DNA from 3 places in the Bradyrhizobium sp. CIR48 genome. Region 2 is predicted to be linked to each of the others. Evidence: predicted binding sites of a transcription regulator. Region 2 holds the regulator's gene; each other region holds the start of a gene.
What was found. The regulator LexA, encoded in region 2, represses DNA repair genes until DNA is damaged. The targets are predictions, from matches to a motif close to TGTTCNNNNTGTGTTCNG.
Positions count from the first base shown of each region.

Region 1 (5,763 bases), on a different contig from region 2:
TCTCGACCAGGTCGGGACGGCTCATGATCGGCTGGCAGGTCGAGGACCAGCTGCTGACGCTGAGGTGGGAAGAGTCCGGCGGTCCGCTCGTCATGACCCCGAAATCTCGCGGCTTCGGCACGCGGAGCCTGCTTGCGAGCGTCGAGTCCCAGCTCGGTGGACAGGCGCAATTCGATTGGCGAGCCGAAGGACTGTTGTGCCGCCTCGAGGTGCCGCTGACACGCAAGACGGCGACGACCGCACCCGGAAAATTCGACGCCCCCGGCTCCGCCGAATTGCAACGCGCCTCGGGCTGAAGCGCGATGCGATCAGGATGAATCGTCATCGCGCTTTAGGTCGTTATTCGAGCATGATCTTTTCGGAAAACCGCTGCGCACTTTTCCGGATCATGCTTTAGCCCGACGCCGCCATCCTGATTTGCCGCGCCGGCCGCGCTTCCTCGGCAAGGCGGCCTTCGAGCCAGGCTTCCGTCTGAGCGAGATCGCGTAGCGCCCTCGCGTAGCGGCGGGCCGCACTTCGCTCCGCGCCGCGCGGCAGTTTGCGGGCCTTGCGCAGCATGTCCGCAGCCGCGTTGCGATAGGCCAGCGAGCGGTAAAGAAAGACTACCTTACCCATATCGAATGTTCCCGGTTTGCCGACGCTTATCCTCGCAGGCCCGGCATGAACGTCGGATGAAGCCGGTGATGACAATTCCTTCATGGGTTTGGAACCGGTGAATATCGTCCGCGTTTGCATGTCAGTTCGGGATGCAGTTCCCATGCGCGCAAAAAAGTCGTCGGACCTGATCTCTCCCACCGGCCTCATCAAGCTGATGACGCATGCGATGATGGGCGCAGCCCTCGGCCTCGCCTTCAGCCTCGCGCTGATCCTGTCCAATCCCGCCGTCGCCAGGCTGCTCGATCACGGCGGAAGCCAGGCCGTAATCGTCTTCGCCCTCACATTGGTGACGACGTTCGCGATCGGCGCGACACTCACCGGCGTCGTGTTCATCCTCGCTGAGGACAAGCAATCTTGAAGCGCGCGTGCGCGCGACAGATGCGTTTGTCGGGAACTCCTTCGGCAAATGGCGGTTGGCTGCCTGCGTCAATTTAACTCAGGGAGTTCCCCGCATGACAACGGCCAAGCTCGTTCTCACCGCAATGTTGGCCACCGGCCTCGCCGCCGCGCCGCTCGCCGCACAGGCCAAGTCGCACAAGGCGAAACACGGATCATCGATGTCGTCCTCGCAGACCACGGGCGCCAACACCAAGGCCTCGAAGGGCGCGGATCCTTCCGGCCAAGGCGGCTCCGGTCCCGGCTCGGACCAGGGCGGCACCATGACGAACCAGAGCAGCAAGGGCATGAGCAATACCAAGTGAGCTCAGGCCGACACGACATCAAAAGCCCCGCCGCGACGCGGGGCTTTTTCTATTTTCTTGATGCCGATCAGCAATCGAGCCGCCACACCGTCGAGCGCCCGCGTCAGCACATTACGGGCGACGCGTTTCAGAGTTGAGCGCGCGGCTCGCAGCATTCGTCTTCACGAGTTGTTCGAGCTGCGCCCGCTTGCGTCCGATCAGAAGTTGGGCCGCAGCATCGTCGAGACCCGCACGCTGCAATTGCCGGATGGCAGAGCCCAATTCGAGAATCTCGGCGCGCAACCTCAAGATCCGGTAAGTGTCCGGGTCTTCCTCCATGGCGCCCCCCCCCAAAAGGTTCAGCGCCGCGTGCTCGCGCGCTCGGGACTAACGACTGTCTTCACGAGACGAAGGCGCACCCGGTCGCGAACGTCAGGCAGGACATCGCCGCCGCCGGCAGCCTTCCATTCGCCGATCAGCAAATTGACCTTCCGGCGCAAATCCATCTGCGCCAAGGCCTGCTGGACGCAATCGCGGTCGCCGTTGATGAGATCGCGCACGGAGGCCTCGACGCCGGCCATCTCAACCCTCAAGGCGCTGATTTGACGTCGAATTTCGTTAATTCTGTTGTCCATGGCTTGTTAGAACAAAATAAGAACATATAGTCAAGTCACGATTTCAGAGCGGAGAAGCGACATGCAGGTTCAAGGCAAATACGACGCCAGGGTTTTCCTTGCCGAGCAGATGACACGGACGCAGGGGCTCAGGCTGAAACGGCTGAGTGAAGAAGCGTATCAGCCCGCGCAATATGCGCGCGATCTGTCCTTCAGCGAGGCCGCACGTCGCATCCAGGTGCTGGAAGCCGAGATCGAGCTGGCGAATTCCTTCTAGGCTGCGCCTGGAACGCTGTCCGCGTCCTTCGGGAACCATGCCCGTGTCGAATGGTTCTCCCCGGCCAAGGGAGAACATGCATGGCACGCAAGGCAAAGAAGCGCCGCTACTCGCGCAGCTCCGGCAGCGATGTCGAGAGCGAGATGCGCCGCTACAAGAAGGGCACGGCAAAGAGCGGTCGCAAAGGCCGTGGCGGACGCGTGAAGAGTCGCAAGCAGGCGATCGCGATCGGACTGTCGAAGGCACGCAAGAAGGGCAAGAAGGTCCCGAAGAAGGCTGCCAAGAAGACCTCCAGGAAAACGTCCAAGAAGAGGACGACGAAGAAGACAAGCAGGAAATCGTCGAAGCGCAAATCCAGCAAGCGCTGACGCTGACCCGCGTCAGATCATGCTGCCCGGCATGAAGCAGCGGATCGAAACCCCGAACGCGGTCTTCACCGGCCACACCATGGTGCGGCCGGCCCGGTTCGGCTCGGTGATGACGGCTTCGTCCGGCACCTCGATCCACTCACCGTCGAGACGCACGCGATAATGCCCGTTATGCGACTCCCAGTCGGGATCGGCGACGGCAAAGCCATCCGCATCCGAGCAGCACGGACCAAGGTGGCTGCGCAAACTGTCGAACCATGGCTTCAGGGGTGAATCCGCGTAGCGGCCGTCGTCCCGCCCGAGAGCGTCTCCGCCCCACAGCACGAATGGCGCCACGAGCAGCGCACTCCTCAGCGAGAGCTTCAATCGATCCATGTCGGCACCGATCAAATGCGAACCAGCGGCCAGTTCCAGAAGCCGGCGGCAAGTTCGAAGTTCCACGCTTGCGTCCCGGTGGCATCGTTGCCGCCGGCGACCTGCACGGTTCGGAACTTTGATGAGCGAACACGGCTTTTTCGGACGAACCGCGTCATCGTCGCTGCCGTTAACGAGAATGTTATCGATCGCTTCCCGGCAGTCCTGAAGCCGAACGGAAAAGGCGGCCACGAGGGCCGCCTTTCTTGATCTATGCCGATCGAGGTTCGCCTCAGGCGAGTGGGACCGCGACGAAGCGGGTCGCCTGTGCGCCTCTGACCTGCAACAGCACACTGCGCTTGCCGGACGATTTGGCTTGCGCCAGCTCGGAACGGACGTCGCCGACATTGGCGACGGCCTTGCCGCCGACATTGAGGATGACGTCGCCGGTCTGGATGCCGCGCTGCGCCGCCGGCCCTTGCGGATCGACTTCGGTGACGACAACGCCCTTCTGGCCAGCGCCCTGGACGTCACCGGCCGGAGCCAAAGCAAGACCGAGGCGCGGCGTGCCGGGGCCCGGCTGGTCCTTGCCAACATCGGCCTTGGCCTGCCTTTCGTTCGGCAGTTCGCCGAGCGCGAGCGTCACCGTCTTGCTGTCGCCTTTGTGGAAGACGTCGAGCTTCACTGAGCTGCCAGGCGCAAGGGTCGCGATCGTGCGGGCGAGGTCGCGCGAATCCTTGATCGCGGTGCCGTTGACGGCGGTGATGACGTCACCCGCCTCGATGCCGGCCTTGGCCGCCGGGCTGCCATCCTGGGGATTGTCGACGATCGCACCGCGCGCCTCCTTCAGGCCGAGGCTGTCGGCAATCTCGGCGGTAACCGGCTGCACTTGCACGCCGAGCCAGCCACGGGTCACCGCGCCCTTGTCCTTCAGCTGCGCAACGACGAGCTTTGCGGTCGAGGCCGGAATGTCGAAGCCGATGCCGACCGAGCCGCCGGAGGGCGAGAAGATCGCGGTGTTCACGCCGATCACGTTGCCGCTCATGTCGAAGGCCGGGCCGCCGGAATTGCCCTTGTTGATGGGCGCATCGATCTGGATGAAGTCGTCATAGGGGCCGTTGCCGATGTCGCGGCCGCTGGCCGAGACGATGCCGGCAGTCACGGTGCCGCCGAGACCGAAGGGATTGCCGACCGCAACCACCCAGTCGCCGATGCGCGGCTTCTGGTCGGAGAATTTGACGAACGGAAAATCCTTCTTGCCGTCAACCTTGATCAGCGCGAGATCGGTCTTCGGATCGGTGCCGACGACCTTGGCGGTGTAGCTCGTGCCGTCATCCATGGTCACCTGCACCGACTCGGCGTGGTCGACGACGTGGTTGTTGGTCACGGCATAGCCGTCGGCGGAGATGAAGAAGCCGGAGCCTTCGCCCGTGATCATCTGATGGCGCTGGCGCGGCATGCCGTTCATGCCGCCCGGACCACGGAAGCCGAACTGCCGCGAGAACTGGTCGAACGGGGTGTCCTCGTCCTGATCCATCCGGTTCTGCTGCAGCATCGCGCTCTTGTCGTTGTCCTGGTCGATCTTGACCCGTACCGAGATGACGGCGGGTTTGACCTTGCTGACGAGGTCACCAAAGCCCGGCGGCGTCGCAGCGGATTCGGCGGCCTCGGCCGGGGTAATGAAGGAGCTCGGACCGAACGGCGAAGAGCCGGGAGCAGCCGCCAGCACGGCCACGCCGAGCGCGGCCACGGTGCCGAGCAGCGCAAGCCGGCGCGGCCTCAAGATCCTGCGGGACGTCGTGGTGTCGGAATTGACGCGATCGTTCATGTCGAAATGTCCATGTTGGATAAGGTGTCGCCTTGCCTCCAACATGGCCATCGTCACCTTACGACGTCCCGTCCATCCGATTAAATCTTGGCAAACAATGCGCGCGCCCCAGCGGAAGTCCTCCCCTGCGCATTTGATGCAGCTCAACGCGTGCCCTTCCGGCGGTGAAAAACTGCGGCCACCGGCTGATGTTCATCGGAGGCGCGCCATGTACAAAGACATTCTCGTTCACATCCCCACCGAACGTCCCATGCGTTCCGCGATCGACGGCTCGATTTCGCTCGCGGCGCAGTTCAACGCCCATCTCGACGCAGTTGCGATCGGCTATGTCGCAACCAGTGCGGCTTACGTAATGGAGGGCGGCGCCGCGGTGGCGGCCGTGTTCGAACTGGAGCGCGAGCGCGCAGTCGAGCGGGCCGAGGCCGCGCTCGCGGTGTTTGGCATCGAAGCGGCGAACGCCGGCATCTCCTACGGCTGCCGCGCGCTGGGCGCGATCCCGGTGGATGCGGCCGGCTCGCTCGGCGAGATGGCGCGACTGCACGACCTCAGCGTCGTGCTGCAGCCAGATCCGGCGCAAAGCTCGTTCGACAACGACGTGCCGGGCGAAATCCTGTTTCAGGCGGGCAGCCCGGTGCTGTTCCTGCCCTACACCTTCCATGGACCTTTCAAGGCGAACCGGATCGGCATCTGCTGGGACGGTAGCCGCCTCGCGGCTCGCGCCGTGCACGACGCGGCGCCGTTCCTGGCGCGCGCCGATGCGATCGTGATCATCACCATCAACGAGGCCGCCGCGGTCTCCGACGAAGCTTCAGCGAACGGCCTGGCAAGACACCTCGGCCGGCGCGGACTGTCGACCCGCACGGTCGGCCTGTCAGCGACGCGCGCCGACATCCAGCCGACCATCCTGTCACTGGCGGCCGATGAGGGGCTCGATCTCCTGGTGATGGGCGGCTACGGCCATTCGCGGTTGCAGGAGCGCGTTCTC
Region 1 covers NZ_JACIHG010000011.1:158,193-163,955, forward strand. Annotated here, with positions in the region: gene GGD66_RS30370 (HWE histidine kinase domain-containing protein) at 1-296, shown strand, start outside; gene GGD66_RS30375 (hypothetical protein) at 394-615, opposite strand; gene GGD66_RS30380 (hypothetical protein) at 758-1,015, shown strand; gene GGD66_RS30385 (hypothetical protein) at 1,110-1,358, shown strand; gene GGD66_RS30390 (hypothetical protein) at 1,470-1,676, opposite strand; gene GGD66_RS30395 (hypothetical protein) at 1,697-1,918, opposite strand; gene GGD66_RS30400 (DUF3072 domain-containing protein) at 2,034-2,228, shown strand; gene GGD66_RS30405 (DUF6496 domain-containing protein) at 2,309-2,596, shown strand; gene GGD66_RS30410 (hypothetical protein) at 2,609-2,971, opposite strand; gene GGD66_RS30415 (Do family serine endopeptidase) at 3,243-4,778, opposite strand; gene GGD66_RS30420 (universal stress protein) at 4,987-5,763, shown strand, end outside.
Region 1: the regulator LexA is predicted to act here: its motif matches at 1,980-1,997, upstream of GGD66_RS30400 (DUF3072 domain-containing protein).

Region 2 (5,763 bases):
TGATGGTCGATCGCCGCGCCATCACCTTCCGCACGCTCGCAGTGGCGGCACTGATCGTGCTCGCAGTCGCGCCGGAGGCGCTGGTGCATCCGAGTTTTCAGATGTCGTTCGCCGCGACGCTCGGACTTGTTGCGCTGGTGCAGATCGGCATGCCGAACCTGTTTGCGTCCCCCGATCATTCGGCGACAGCGCGGATCGCGCTGTGGGGCGGCCGCGAGATCGCGATGCTGTTCCTGGCCTCGCTGATCGCAGGGCTTGCGACCACGCCCTACGCCGCCTTCCACTTCCACCGCGTCACGCCCTACGGCGTGCTCGCCAACCTCGGCGCGATGCCGGTGGTCTCTGCGCTGGTGATGCCGGCGGGGCTGTTGGGCCTGCTCGCAGCGCCGTTCGGGCTCGACGGCGTGTTTTGGTGGCTGATGGGGATCGGGATCGACTGGATGGTCGCGGTCTCGCGCTGGGTGGCGGCACTGCCGGGCGCGGTCGGCCGCATCCCGGCCTTCGGCATCGCGCCGCTGATCGCAGCGAGCCTGGGGGTCATCGTGATGGGCCTGTTGCGCACGCCCCTGCGCTGGGGCGGTGCCGTCGTGCTGCTGGTTTCCATCGGCTGGGGGCTGTCGGTGCGGCAGCCCGATATCCTGATCGCCGGGGACGGCGCGAGCGTCGCGGTGCGGGGCGCGGACGGGCGTTTGCATCTGATCAGGACAGGCAAGGACAATTTCCTGCTGAAGGAGTGGTTGTCTGCCGACGCCGATCCGCGCGATGCCGGCAGTAACGCGCTGGCGAGCGGCACGTCGTGCGACGAGTCCGGCTGCGTGACACCGCTCGCCGACGGACGGCTGGTCGCGCTGGCCTCGCGCATCGACGCGTTGGCGGACGATTGCAGCCGCGCCGCGCTGGTGGTGACGTCGCGGCCCGCGCCGCCGGATTGTGCCGCGATGGTAGTGGATCGGCAGCGGCTCGCTCGCCAGGGCGCGCTGGCATTGACGCAGCGCGGCGACGGCTTTTCGGTTCAGGCGGTGAGGGCGAGGGGCACGAACCGCCCGTGGTCACCGGCTGGTGTCGGCGAAGGTGATTTCGACGGCAGCCTCGTGCCGAAGGCGGCTCCCCGCACCCGCGATGCAACGCCATCGGAGACCGACTTGCAGGCCGACGATTGACGCGATCGGTTACAGATACCAGGCCAGCACGGCCTCGAGCCTTGCGTTGCCGATGACTGGCAGGGCCACCATCCGGTTCAGCCCGGCTGCGCAGGCCTCGAACCCGGCGATCGAGCCGTCATGGGTGAGATCGTCGTTGAGCGCGGGCATGCCGGTGGCCCAGGCGCCGCCGATGCTGCCTTCGCCTCGGGCGATGGATTTGTCCGCATAGCGTGCGGCAAGGTCGGTCTGCGCGCTGCAATCGCCGGCGCGAAAGACCAGTGCCGAACGGGCCTCGTTCGGGACCCAGATCTCGAAGCGTCGCGCAATCGGCGTTGCCTGCGCCGAGAGGAATGTCAAAACCCAGGTCTGGTCGGTGCCGGTTCGGTAGGGTACGCCGACCCCCAGATTGATCCCGACCTTGGCGGCGTCCTCCCAGCGCAGGAAGCTCTTGGCGTCGTGCAGGTCCTTGATGATCAGCGGCAGGCCCGCCTTCCAGGTGCGTCCGAGCAGGCCGAAGCCGCGAGGAAACCTGGTGTGGCGGGAGTTGAATTCGAACATGTCCGCCGCGCCGTAATAGCCGTCGACGAGGCCCATCTCGTGGGAGAGATCAGGATCGTTGTGCCAGAGCTCGATCGCGCCGACATGCGCCTCGTCGTCGCCGCAGAACAGCACCATCACGGCTTGCAGGAATTCGCCTGCAAACAGCGGCACCGCCACGCCGCAGGTGAGGCCGGCCGCGACGGCCTGATCGGTTCGCTTGAAATAGGAGTTGGCGAATTTCGTGAGGATGACGGGATGGCCGCAGGCCCAGGCCTTGCCTGGAAGCCCCTCGTCATATCCGAAGTGCAGCTCTTCGCTGACGGCCTTGAACGCGGACAGCCCTTCATCGTAGAGGCCGCCGCCGAATTCCAGCCGCATGCGCGTCCGGTCAGGCACCCAGAGTTCAACGACGCGAATGAAGGTTTTCATCGAGCGTGTCCGCCGCCTCAAACCACGACAGCATCGGTCATTTGGCTGCGGAGCGGACGTTCAAAATTCAGGCAGCACGGCTCAAACTTCGTGCGGCGACGAGGCGAGGCGGCGGCGCTCGCCGATCGAATTTCATGAAACAAAAACCCACCGGGCTCGCCGGCCTCGGCCGGCGACGGCATTTCAATCCTTGCCCTCGGCCTATCGGGCGGAGGGCGTCAGCCGATCGGCAGTCGTGTGACCGTCGGGCGACTGTCGGCGATGATCTGCGGCTTGTGCTCGCGCTCGCCGATCGGCTGGGTCACCGGCAGTTGCAGCACGGTTGCGCGCTGGCCTTCGACCAGTTGCGTCACCAGCACGGATTTGCCGTCCGGGAATTCGATCGCGTCATGATGGCGATCGGGAATGTGCGGATCGATCTTGCCGAACTTGCCGACGCGGGAGTTGACGGTGCGCGTCCAGATCCAGCGGTTGTCGTAACGGACGTCGTCGGCGAAGGCGAGCTCCGTCCCCGGCAGCAGGCAGACCGCGACGGAGAGATCGGCTTCGGAGGCGAAGCCGCGCGTCGAGGTGCCGCGGAATGTTGTCGTAACGATCGTCTCGCCGACTTCTGCGGGGCGCGTCGCGACGGCATGCAGGCTGTAGTCACACATCGGGTGCTCCTCAATGCAGAGATAGCGACCCGCACCTCTTTCGGAGGCGCAGGCCCCTACCAGAGTGGAAGCACGTGACGGTCTGCTCGGTTGTAGGCAAATCTGCGGCTGGGATCCGCGAGCCCCGATCACATTATCTTTTCCATCTTTTCCGAATTTGTTAGGAACAAAGTCGGCTTCCGTGCATTTGGCAGCCGCGTCTCGACAACCGCGCCTGTCAACGACCGGCGGAGTGATGCGCTTGCGCAGCAACGGCTTGCGATGCTGATGTTGCGATCAGCGTTGCTGCGGTTGCACTCAAACGAGCTGCGCATTTGGGCCGTCCCCCTCGAACTCGAAAGGCCGCGAAGCGATGTTGCGTCGCGCGGCCTGCCGAGGATGTCGCGCAAGGAGGAGGGGCCGGACAATCTGTGCGATACCAGAAAGACTATCCAGCCGGAGCGGACCGTTATCCGCTCCAATCTCTGATCGGCGAGGCCGATCGAAGGCGCGCGCGAGGCGCTAAAGACTTCGGTATCGAGTACTTCCGGTATCAGTACTTGCGGTAAAGCCCGATCAGCTTGCCCTGAATCTTCACGCGGTTCGGCGGCAGGATGCGCACCTCATAAGCGGCATTGGCGGGCTCCAGCGCGATCGAGGCGCCGCGGCGGCGGAAGCGCTTGAGCGTGGCTTCCTCGTCGTCGATCAGTGCCACCACGATGTCGCCGGTATCGGCGCTCTCGTTGCGCTGGATCAGCGCCATGTCGCCGTCGAGGATGCCGGCCTCGACCATGGAATCACCGCGCACTTCGAGCGCGTAATGCTCGCCGGAGCCGAGCATGTCGGGCGGCACGCTGATCGTGTGGCTGCGGGTCTGCAAAGCCTCGATCGGAGTACCGGCCGCGATGCGGCCCATCACGGGCACCGCAACGGGTCGCTCGCCCTCGTCCGCGGACGGGCTGGAGCTCGCGCGTAGCTTGCCGAGATTGCCCTCGATGACGCTTGGCGTGAAGCCGCGTCGGTTGCCGGCGGCAGCCTGGAGCTCCGGCAGCTTGATCACTTCGATGGCCCGGGCGCGGTTGGGCAGGCGGCGGATGAAGCCGCGCTCCTCGAGCGCGGTGATCAGGCGGTGGATGCCTGACTTCGAGCGTAGGTCGAGCGCATCCTTCATCTCGTCGAAGGACGGCGGCACGCCGCTTTCCTTCAAGCGCTCGCTGATGAACCGCAGAAGCTCGTATTGTTTGCGCGTTAACATCTCGAACAAAGTCCCCCGGTTGATGTCGTTCGATTCCGAGACGATGAGTTCAGCGATAAGCCGCTACATCTCGAAACAAATCATGAACGGACACTATATGTTCGATATGTGTTCCGCAACTGCTTAATTTACCGTGAACAGAACGAAACTCACGGAATGCGTGTGGCCGCGCAGTTCAGACGGGGAGCCGCAACACCTCGCAGGGGCTGCCGGCCTCGGCCTTCGGCGCAAACGGTGCGCGCACGAGAAGTACCTGTGCTGCAGCAAGATTCGCAAGCAGAGAGGAGTCCTGATGGCTGACGGGAAGGGCAACGAGCGTGCCGTCGTCGCGCTTTTCCAGGCGCGCGCGCAGATAATCCTCGCGCTGGTCGTTGGCGCCGAGATCGCGGCCCAGCACGACGCGCTCGCGATGATGATGAATCACCGAACGGCCCGACAGCGCGCGAATCAGCGGCACCATGAACAGGAAGGCGCAGACGTAGGACGACACGGGATTGCCGGGCAGGCCGATGACGCCCATTGCCCCTAACCGTCCGTGCATCATCGGCTTGCCGGGCCGCATCGCGATCTTCCAGAACGCCATCGCGATGCCTTCGTCCTTGAGCGCCTGCTGGACCAGATCGTGGTCGCCGACCGATGCGCCTCCGGTCGTGACCAGGATGTCGGCGCCGCTTTCGCGCGCGCGGCGGATGCCGGCGGTGGTGGCCTCCAGCGTATCGGCGGCGACACCGAGGTCGATGGTCTCGGCGCCTTCGCTGCGGGCGAGCGCGTGCAGGGCATAGCCGTTGGAATAGACGATCTGGCCGTGCCCGGGCGTTGAGCCCGGCATCACCAGTTCGTCGCCGGTGGCGAGAATCGCGACCTTCGGACGGCGGCAAACGGCGAGCTGCGGGTGGTTCATTCCGGCGGCGAGGGCGAGATCGCGCTCCGTCAGACGGGTTCCCTTGCGCAGGAGAACGTCGCCCTCGCGGAAATCGACGCCGGCGGGGCGGATGTGCCGACCCACGATCGCGGCTTCCTTGATCGTTATGTGCTTGCCTTCGGCGATCGTGTCCTCCTGGATCACGACCGCATCCGCGCCGTCCGGAACGACGCCGCCGGTGAAGATCCGCACGGCTTCGCCGGCGCCGACCTTTCCCGTGAACGGACGGCCCGCCGCGACCTCACCGATCATTGTCAGCGTGGAATCCATTGTTGCCGCATCGGCCGCGCGCACGGCATAGCCGTCCATCGCCGACATCGCCTGGGGCGGCTGGGTGCGCCGCGCAGCGACGTCCTGCGCGAGCACGCGATGGTAGGCTTCGTCGAGTGAAACCATCTCTGGAGGCAGTGGCTCTGCACCCGCCAGCACCGCAGCAAGGGCGTCGGAAACCGGCATCAAGGCCACGGCGAAACTCCTGCTCGGCACGTTTGGATGAAATGTTCCGACAGTCTTCTAGCCGAGCGCGGGGGCAGAGGCAAAATGGCGGAGCGGGCAGGATTTATCCTGCCGCTTTAGCCCTGGATGGAAGGCAGGCTCAGGCTTGGCGTGGCATGATCCAGAGAGCGAGACCGATCGGCAGGAGGGTGGCCATGGCGAGGACGAGAATGACGAGCGCCACAGCCAGCATCGCTCAACTCCCGCTCGGCCGGTCCGGCCCGGCGTCCAGCGCGACGTCGGGAGCCTTCGGGCCTTGATCCTTGTCGGGCAGCGGATCGGCCTGGGATTTCAGGTCGGCGGCCTTGCTGATCAGCTTGGCGGAAAGGTCAGAATCCGAGGTGGTTC
Region 2 covers NZ_JACIHG010000001.1:1,081,480-1,087,242, reverse strand. Annotated here, with positions in the region: gene GGD66_RS05315 (ComEC/Rec2 family competence protein) at 1-1,160, shown strand, start outside; gene GGD66_RS05310 (GAF domain-containing protein) at 1,170-2,111, opposite strand; gene GGD66_RS05305 (hypothetical protein) at 2,330-2,764, opposite strand; gene lexA (transcriptional repressor LexA) at 3,297-3,998, opposite strand; gene glp (gephyrin-like molybdotransferase Glp) at 4,174-5,385, opposite strand; gene GGD66_RS05290 (hypothetical protein) at 5,612-5,763, opposite strand, start outside.

Region 3 (5,763 bases), on a different contig from region 2:
CGCTGCCACTCTCGCCCGCCCGCCGGCACGCCCGGCCGATGACGCGCCGCATCTGCTGCTGGTCGACGACGACCGCCGCATCCGCGATCTGCTCTCGCGCTTCCTCGCCGCCGAGGGCTACCGCGTCACCACCGCCGCGAGTGCCGGCGATGCACGCTCGAAACTGCAGGGCCTGCATTTCGACCTCTTGATCCTCGACGTCATGATGCCCGGCGAGACCGGCTTCGATCTCGCCCGCTTCATCCGGACATCCTCCTCGGTGCCGATCGTGATGCTGACGGCACGACACGAGGCGGAAGCGCGCATCGAGGGCCTGCAGATCGGCGCCGACGACTACGTGGCGAAACCGTTCGAGCCGCGCGAGCTGGCGCTGCGCATCAACAACATCCTCAAGCGCGCCGCTCCGCCGCCGCAAGCCACGGCGGTGGAGAAGATCGCGTTCGGTCCCTACGTCTATCATCTCGATCGCGGCGAGCTGCGCCAGGGCGAGGAGGTCATCCACCTCACCGACCGCGAGCGCGAGATGCTGCGCATTCTCTCGGAGACGCCGGGCGAGACCGTGCCGCGCAGCGCGCTGACCGGCAACGGCAGCGTCAACGAGCGCGCCGTCGACGTGCAGATCAACCGCCTCAGGCGCAAGATCGAGACCGACCCCGCCAATCCGCTGTTCCTCCAGGCGGTGCGCGGCATCGGCTACCGGCTGGTAGCCTCGCCATAGATCAGTGAAGCGCGAGCGATGAGCACGATCGATACCGGCCTGACGCTGCTCCGAAGCGCCGCCGGCCGCGTTTCCGCCGCCAATGGCTGGATGGGCAACGCGTTCAAGGGCTGGATGCCGACCGGCCTCTACGCCCGCGCGCTCCTCATCATGATCGTGCCGATGGTGGTGCTGCAATCGGTCGTCGCCTTCGTGTTCATGGAGCGGCACTGGAACACGGTGACGCGCCGATTGTCGGCCGCCGTGGTGCAGGACATCGCCGCGCTGATCGACGTCTACAAGGGTTATCCGCAAGATAAGGATCGCGACCAGATCCGCCGCATCGCGCAGCAGCGCCTCGGCCTCGTCGTCGATTTCCTGCCCGCCGGCGACATGCCGCCGCCGGGACCAAAGCCGTTCTTCTCTCTGCTCGACCAGACGCTGTCCGTGCAGCTCGGCCGCCAGATCGGGCGCTCGTTCTGGATCGACACGGTCGGCCGCTCCAATCTCGTCGAGATCCGCATCCAGCTCGACGACGCCGTGATGCGCGTGTTCGCGCAGCGCAGCGCCGCCTATGCCTCCAACTCGGAGATCTTCCTGTTCTGGATGGTCGGCACGTCGTCGATCCTGCTGATCGTCGCCGTGCTGTTCCTGCGCAACCAGATCAAGCCGATCCTGCGCCTCGCTGACGCTGCCGAAAGCTTCGGCAAGGGCCGCGAGGCGCCGAACTTCCGCCCAAGGGGCGCGCGCGAGGTGCGGCGCGCAGCGGTCGCCTTCCTCGAAATGAAGTCGCGCATCGAGCGCACCATGGAGCAGCGCACCGCGATGCTCGCCGGCGTCAGCCACGATCTGCGCACCATCCTGACCCGCTTCAAGCTCGAGCTGGCGCTGATCGGCGACAGCCCCGAGCTCGAGGGCATGCGCAAGGACGTCGACGAGATGTCGATGATGCTGGAAGATTACCTCGCCTTCGCCCGCGGCGATTCCGGTGAGCAGTCGCAGCCGACCGACATGGCGCAGGCGCTCGAGGAGCTGCGCAGCGATGCCGAGCGCCACGGTCATACCGCGACCGTCGCCTTCCATGGCCTGCCCGTGGTGACGGTGAAGCCGGCCTCGTTCAAGCGCTGCCTCGCCAATCTCGTCACCAACGCGGCCCGCTACGGCAAGGCCATCGCCATCACCGGCCAGCGCGATCACCGTTATTTGACCGTGACGATCGACGACGACGGACCCGGCATTCCCGCGCATTTGCGCGAAGAGGTGTTCAAGCCGTTCCTGCGGCTGGACAACGCCCGCAACCAGGATGAAGGCGGCACCGGCCTCGGCCTTGCCATCGCCCGCGACATCGCCCGCTCGCATGGCGGCGACATTACGCTTGGCGACAGCCCGATGGGGGGACTAAGGGCGAGCGTCAGGATACCGGTGTAGCCGCCGTAGCCCTACTTCGGCAGCAGCGCCTTCAGCTTGTCCATGTCGCGCACGTTCATCTTGAAGCCGCCGGGCATCACGATGTCGCCGGGCTTCTGGTCCGGCTTGCAGGACCCGAGCCATTTGGCTTGCAGCGTCATGGTGGTATCGCGCCCCGCAGCGCCGGCGACACCGCCTTGTGCGTGCGAGGAGGTCTTCACCGTATAGGCCGAGTTGAAATCGCCGGTGATCTCGGCATGCGAGGTCGTGCTGACGCCGGCGACGCTGCATTCGGAATCGCTGACATAGCCGGTCGCGGTCTTCTTGATCTCCTGCTTGGCGCAGATCTGCTTGGCCATCGGGGAGACGTTGTTGCTCATCTCCTTGTCGACGGTCTCGTCGGTGCAGTGCTGCATGGTCATCTCGGGCACGGGCGAGCCTGATGTGACCAGCTTCATTTCCCAAAGACCGGCCTTGCGGACCGGCAGGTCGTCGGCGCACGCCACGCTTGCAGACAACGCAAGGCAAAGGGTCGAGCCGAGCAAAGCGAGTTTGCGCGTCATGTGAGAGGCTCCCGGCTGAAAAATGCAGGCCTGCGACAGCGCCTCAATAGAGCGTGCGGATCGGCTGGTCGGCGGCGCCATAAGGCACCCAGCGGCAGGAGAACGAGATGTAGCCGCCCTCATAGGCCTGCACCGCCAGGAATTTCACGACTTTGCCATAGCGCGCGCAGTGATCGACCGCGGCCTGGCGCGCATCGACCTGGGTGGCCATTGAATAGGCGATGATGCCGCCGGTGTCATTGCCCTTGAACGGCGGCACATAGTCAGCGCGCGCCGACTGGCTCGCCATCATACCCGAGACAACCAGGCTGGCGAGAAGACCCGCGGCCGCAATGATTCGCATTCCCGTCACTCCAATTGGCTGGCGGGCAGTTTACGGTGCCGGGAGTAAAGTGGAAAGAACCCAAGCCTGCCAACCACGAAGTTGTGGTCAACTCCTGGCGAAGTGTTGCCGCGCTGCACTTGACCTCCCCCGGCCTTCGCGGCACCGTCCAACCTTCGCAAGACTTTAGCTGTCCGGATTGACCATGCGCGCCCCCTTCCTGAAATTGCTCCGCTATGCCGCCGTGCTCGGCCTCATGTTCGGAGCGATGTCGCTCGGTGAGGCCAGGGCCGCCAATCCGCTGGAGCTGAACTTCTGGCTGAGCGGCCCGCGCTATGACGGCGCCGTCGCCGATTGCGACCGGGCGCTGCCGACCATCGCCACCCAGTTCTGGGAAAAGGAAAGCACGTTCTGGAATTCCTCGTTGAGGATCACCAGCTTCGCCGCCGTTCGCGAGACCGCATTCCGGCCCTGGCAGTCCGACAATATTCCCCGCCGCTATTGCACCGGCGAGGCCATGCTCAATGACGGCAAGGTGCGCAAGGTGCACTTCTCGATCATCGAGGATGGCGGCTTCGCCGGCTATGGCAACGGCGTCGAGTGGTGCGTGGTCGGGCTCGACCGCAACTGGGCCTATAATCCGGCCTGCCGCGCCGCCAAGCCCTGAGCAGGAAGCCCTGATTCGGGTTGCTCGAGGCGCCGAACGGGCGGCCGCTCGAATTTTGTTCTTGAAATGTTCCCATCGCCTGCTAGGCTTCCTCGCACAGTCTAGTTGAGGGGCGTCGCCATGTTTCATTCCAGATTGCATTCGTTTTCCCGTCTCGTGATCTCCCTGACCCTTGCCGCCGGACTGGCCTTGCTCGCCGGTGGCGCGAACGCCCAGGACAAGCGGCAGAACGCGCCCGGCGAATTCGACTTCTATGTGCTGTCGCTGTCGTGGTCGCCCTCGTTCTGCGAGGAGGCCGCCGAGCGTGGCGGCCGGTCGCAGATCCAGTGCAGCGGTCGGCCCTACGCCTTCGTGGTGCATGGGCTGTGGCCACAATATGAGACCGGCTTCCCGGAATATTGCCAGCGGCCCGCACCGCGGCTGAACCGCAGCATCGTCTCCTCGATGCTCGATTTGATGCCGGCGCCGGGCCTGATCTTCAACGAATGGGACAAGCACGGCACCTGCTCGGGCCTCGAGGGCCGCAGCTATTTCGAGACGATCCGCAAGGCGCGCGCTGCGATCAAGATCCCGGCCGAATATCTCGATTTGTCGCAGGCCAAGACCGTGGCACCGGCGGAAGTCGAGGAAGCCTTCATCAAGGCCAATCCGGGGCTGAGCAATGCCGCCGTCTCGGTCACCTGCAACCGGACGCGGCTGTCCGAGGTCCGTATCTGCCTCAGCAAGGACCTGCAATTCCGCGCTTGTGACGAGATCGAACGCCGCACCTGCCGCCGCGATCAGGTGACGATGCCGCCGATCAGGGGCGGATAGGATTTGTTCGCAGTCATTCCGGGGCGCGCGGAGCGCGAACGATGATGCGCATTTGCGCATCTGAGAATCCATCCAGCAGCATGCGCCGTGGCGAAATGGATTCAGGGCTCGATGCCATGCACCGCCCGGAATGACAGCAGTTACTTTCGGCGCGTGATGTCGTAACTCTTCGCCATGAATTACCGCCACGCCTTCCACGCCGGCAACTTCGCCGATGTCATCAAGCACATCGTGCTGGCGCGCATCATCACCTATCTGCAGGACAAGCCGGGGGCGTTCCGCGTCATCGACACCCATGCCGGCGCCGGCCTCTACGATCTCGACAGCGACGAGGCGCGCCGGGGCGGCGAATGGCTGACCGGCATCGCGCGGCTGATGCAGGCGCGCCTCTCGAACGAGACCCTCGCGCTAGTACAACCCTATCTCGATATCGTCCGCGCCTTCAATCCCAAGGGTGAACTCAAGGCCTATCCAGGCTCGCCCTTGATTGCGCGCGGCCTGCTCCGGCCGCAAGATCGGCTCATCGCATGCGAGCTGGAGCCGAAGGCGCGGAAAGCGCTGATCGACGTGCTGCGCCGCGACGAACAGGCCCGCGTGGTCGACCTCGACGGCTGGATGGCGCTGCCGGCTTTCGTGCCGCCGAAGGAGCGGCGCGGCCTCGTGCTGATCGATCCGCCCTTCGAGGCCAAGGACGAGTTCGAGCGGCTGGGCGAAGCCTTCTCCACCGCCTTCGCGAAATGGCCGACCGGCATCTATGTCATTTGGTATCCGGCCAAGAATCGGCGCGCCACCGACACACTGGTTCAAACGGTGGCGCGGCTCGCATCTGCAGCAAAACCGCCGGGAAATTGTCTGCGCCTCGAGTTCAGCGTCGCGCCTCAGCTCGATGGCGGAGCTCTCGCCTCCACCGGGCTCCTGATCGTCAATCCACCCTACACGCTGCAGGGCGAGCTCAAGACGATCCTGCCCGAGCTGGAAATGCCGCTCGGCCAAGGTGGTGCTGCCAGATTCCGATTGGAGGTGCCCAAGCCTTAAAGCCAGCCCGTAACACTCCGGCATTCTTGGGAAAAATATGCAGGAGCGGTAGTCAATCTGCAGAGAACCGTATTATGCTGTTTCCGTGACTGGCTTTACGTTCCGCTTCCGCGAATGGTTGCGGCGGAGTGAAGGCCTAAGAAAGATCCGGCCGGACCATTGAAGTCCGCCCAAGGATGGCCAGCTCCCGGGCTCCGTAGTGCCCCGTCATGTCGTGACGTGAGTCTGCGTCGCGGCGGAGGAGCAATGAGGGGGAGTT
Region 3 covers NZ_JACIHG010000017.1:77,541-83,303, reverse strand. Annotated here, with positions in the region: gene GGD66_RS37455 (response regulator) at 1-718, shown strand, start outside; gene GGD66_RS37450 (ATP-binding protein) at 737-2,125, shown strand; gene GGD66_RS37445 (DUF3617 family protein) at 2,137-2,667, opposite strand; gene GGD66_RS37440 (hypothetical protein) at 2,711-3,010, opposite strand; gene GGD66_RS37435 (hypothetical protein) at 3,195-3,656, shown strand; gene GGD66_RS37430 (ribonuclease T2 family protein) at 3,777-4,469, shown strand; gene GGD66_RS37425 (23S rRNA (adenine(2030)-N(6))-methyltransferase RlmJ) at 4,644-5,504, shown strand.
Region 3: the regulator LexA is predicted to act here: its motif matches at 3,713-3,730, upstream of GGD66_RS37430 (ribonuclease T2 family protein).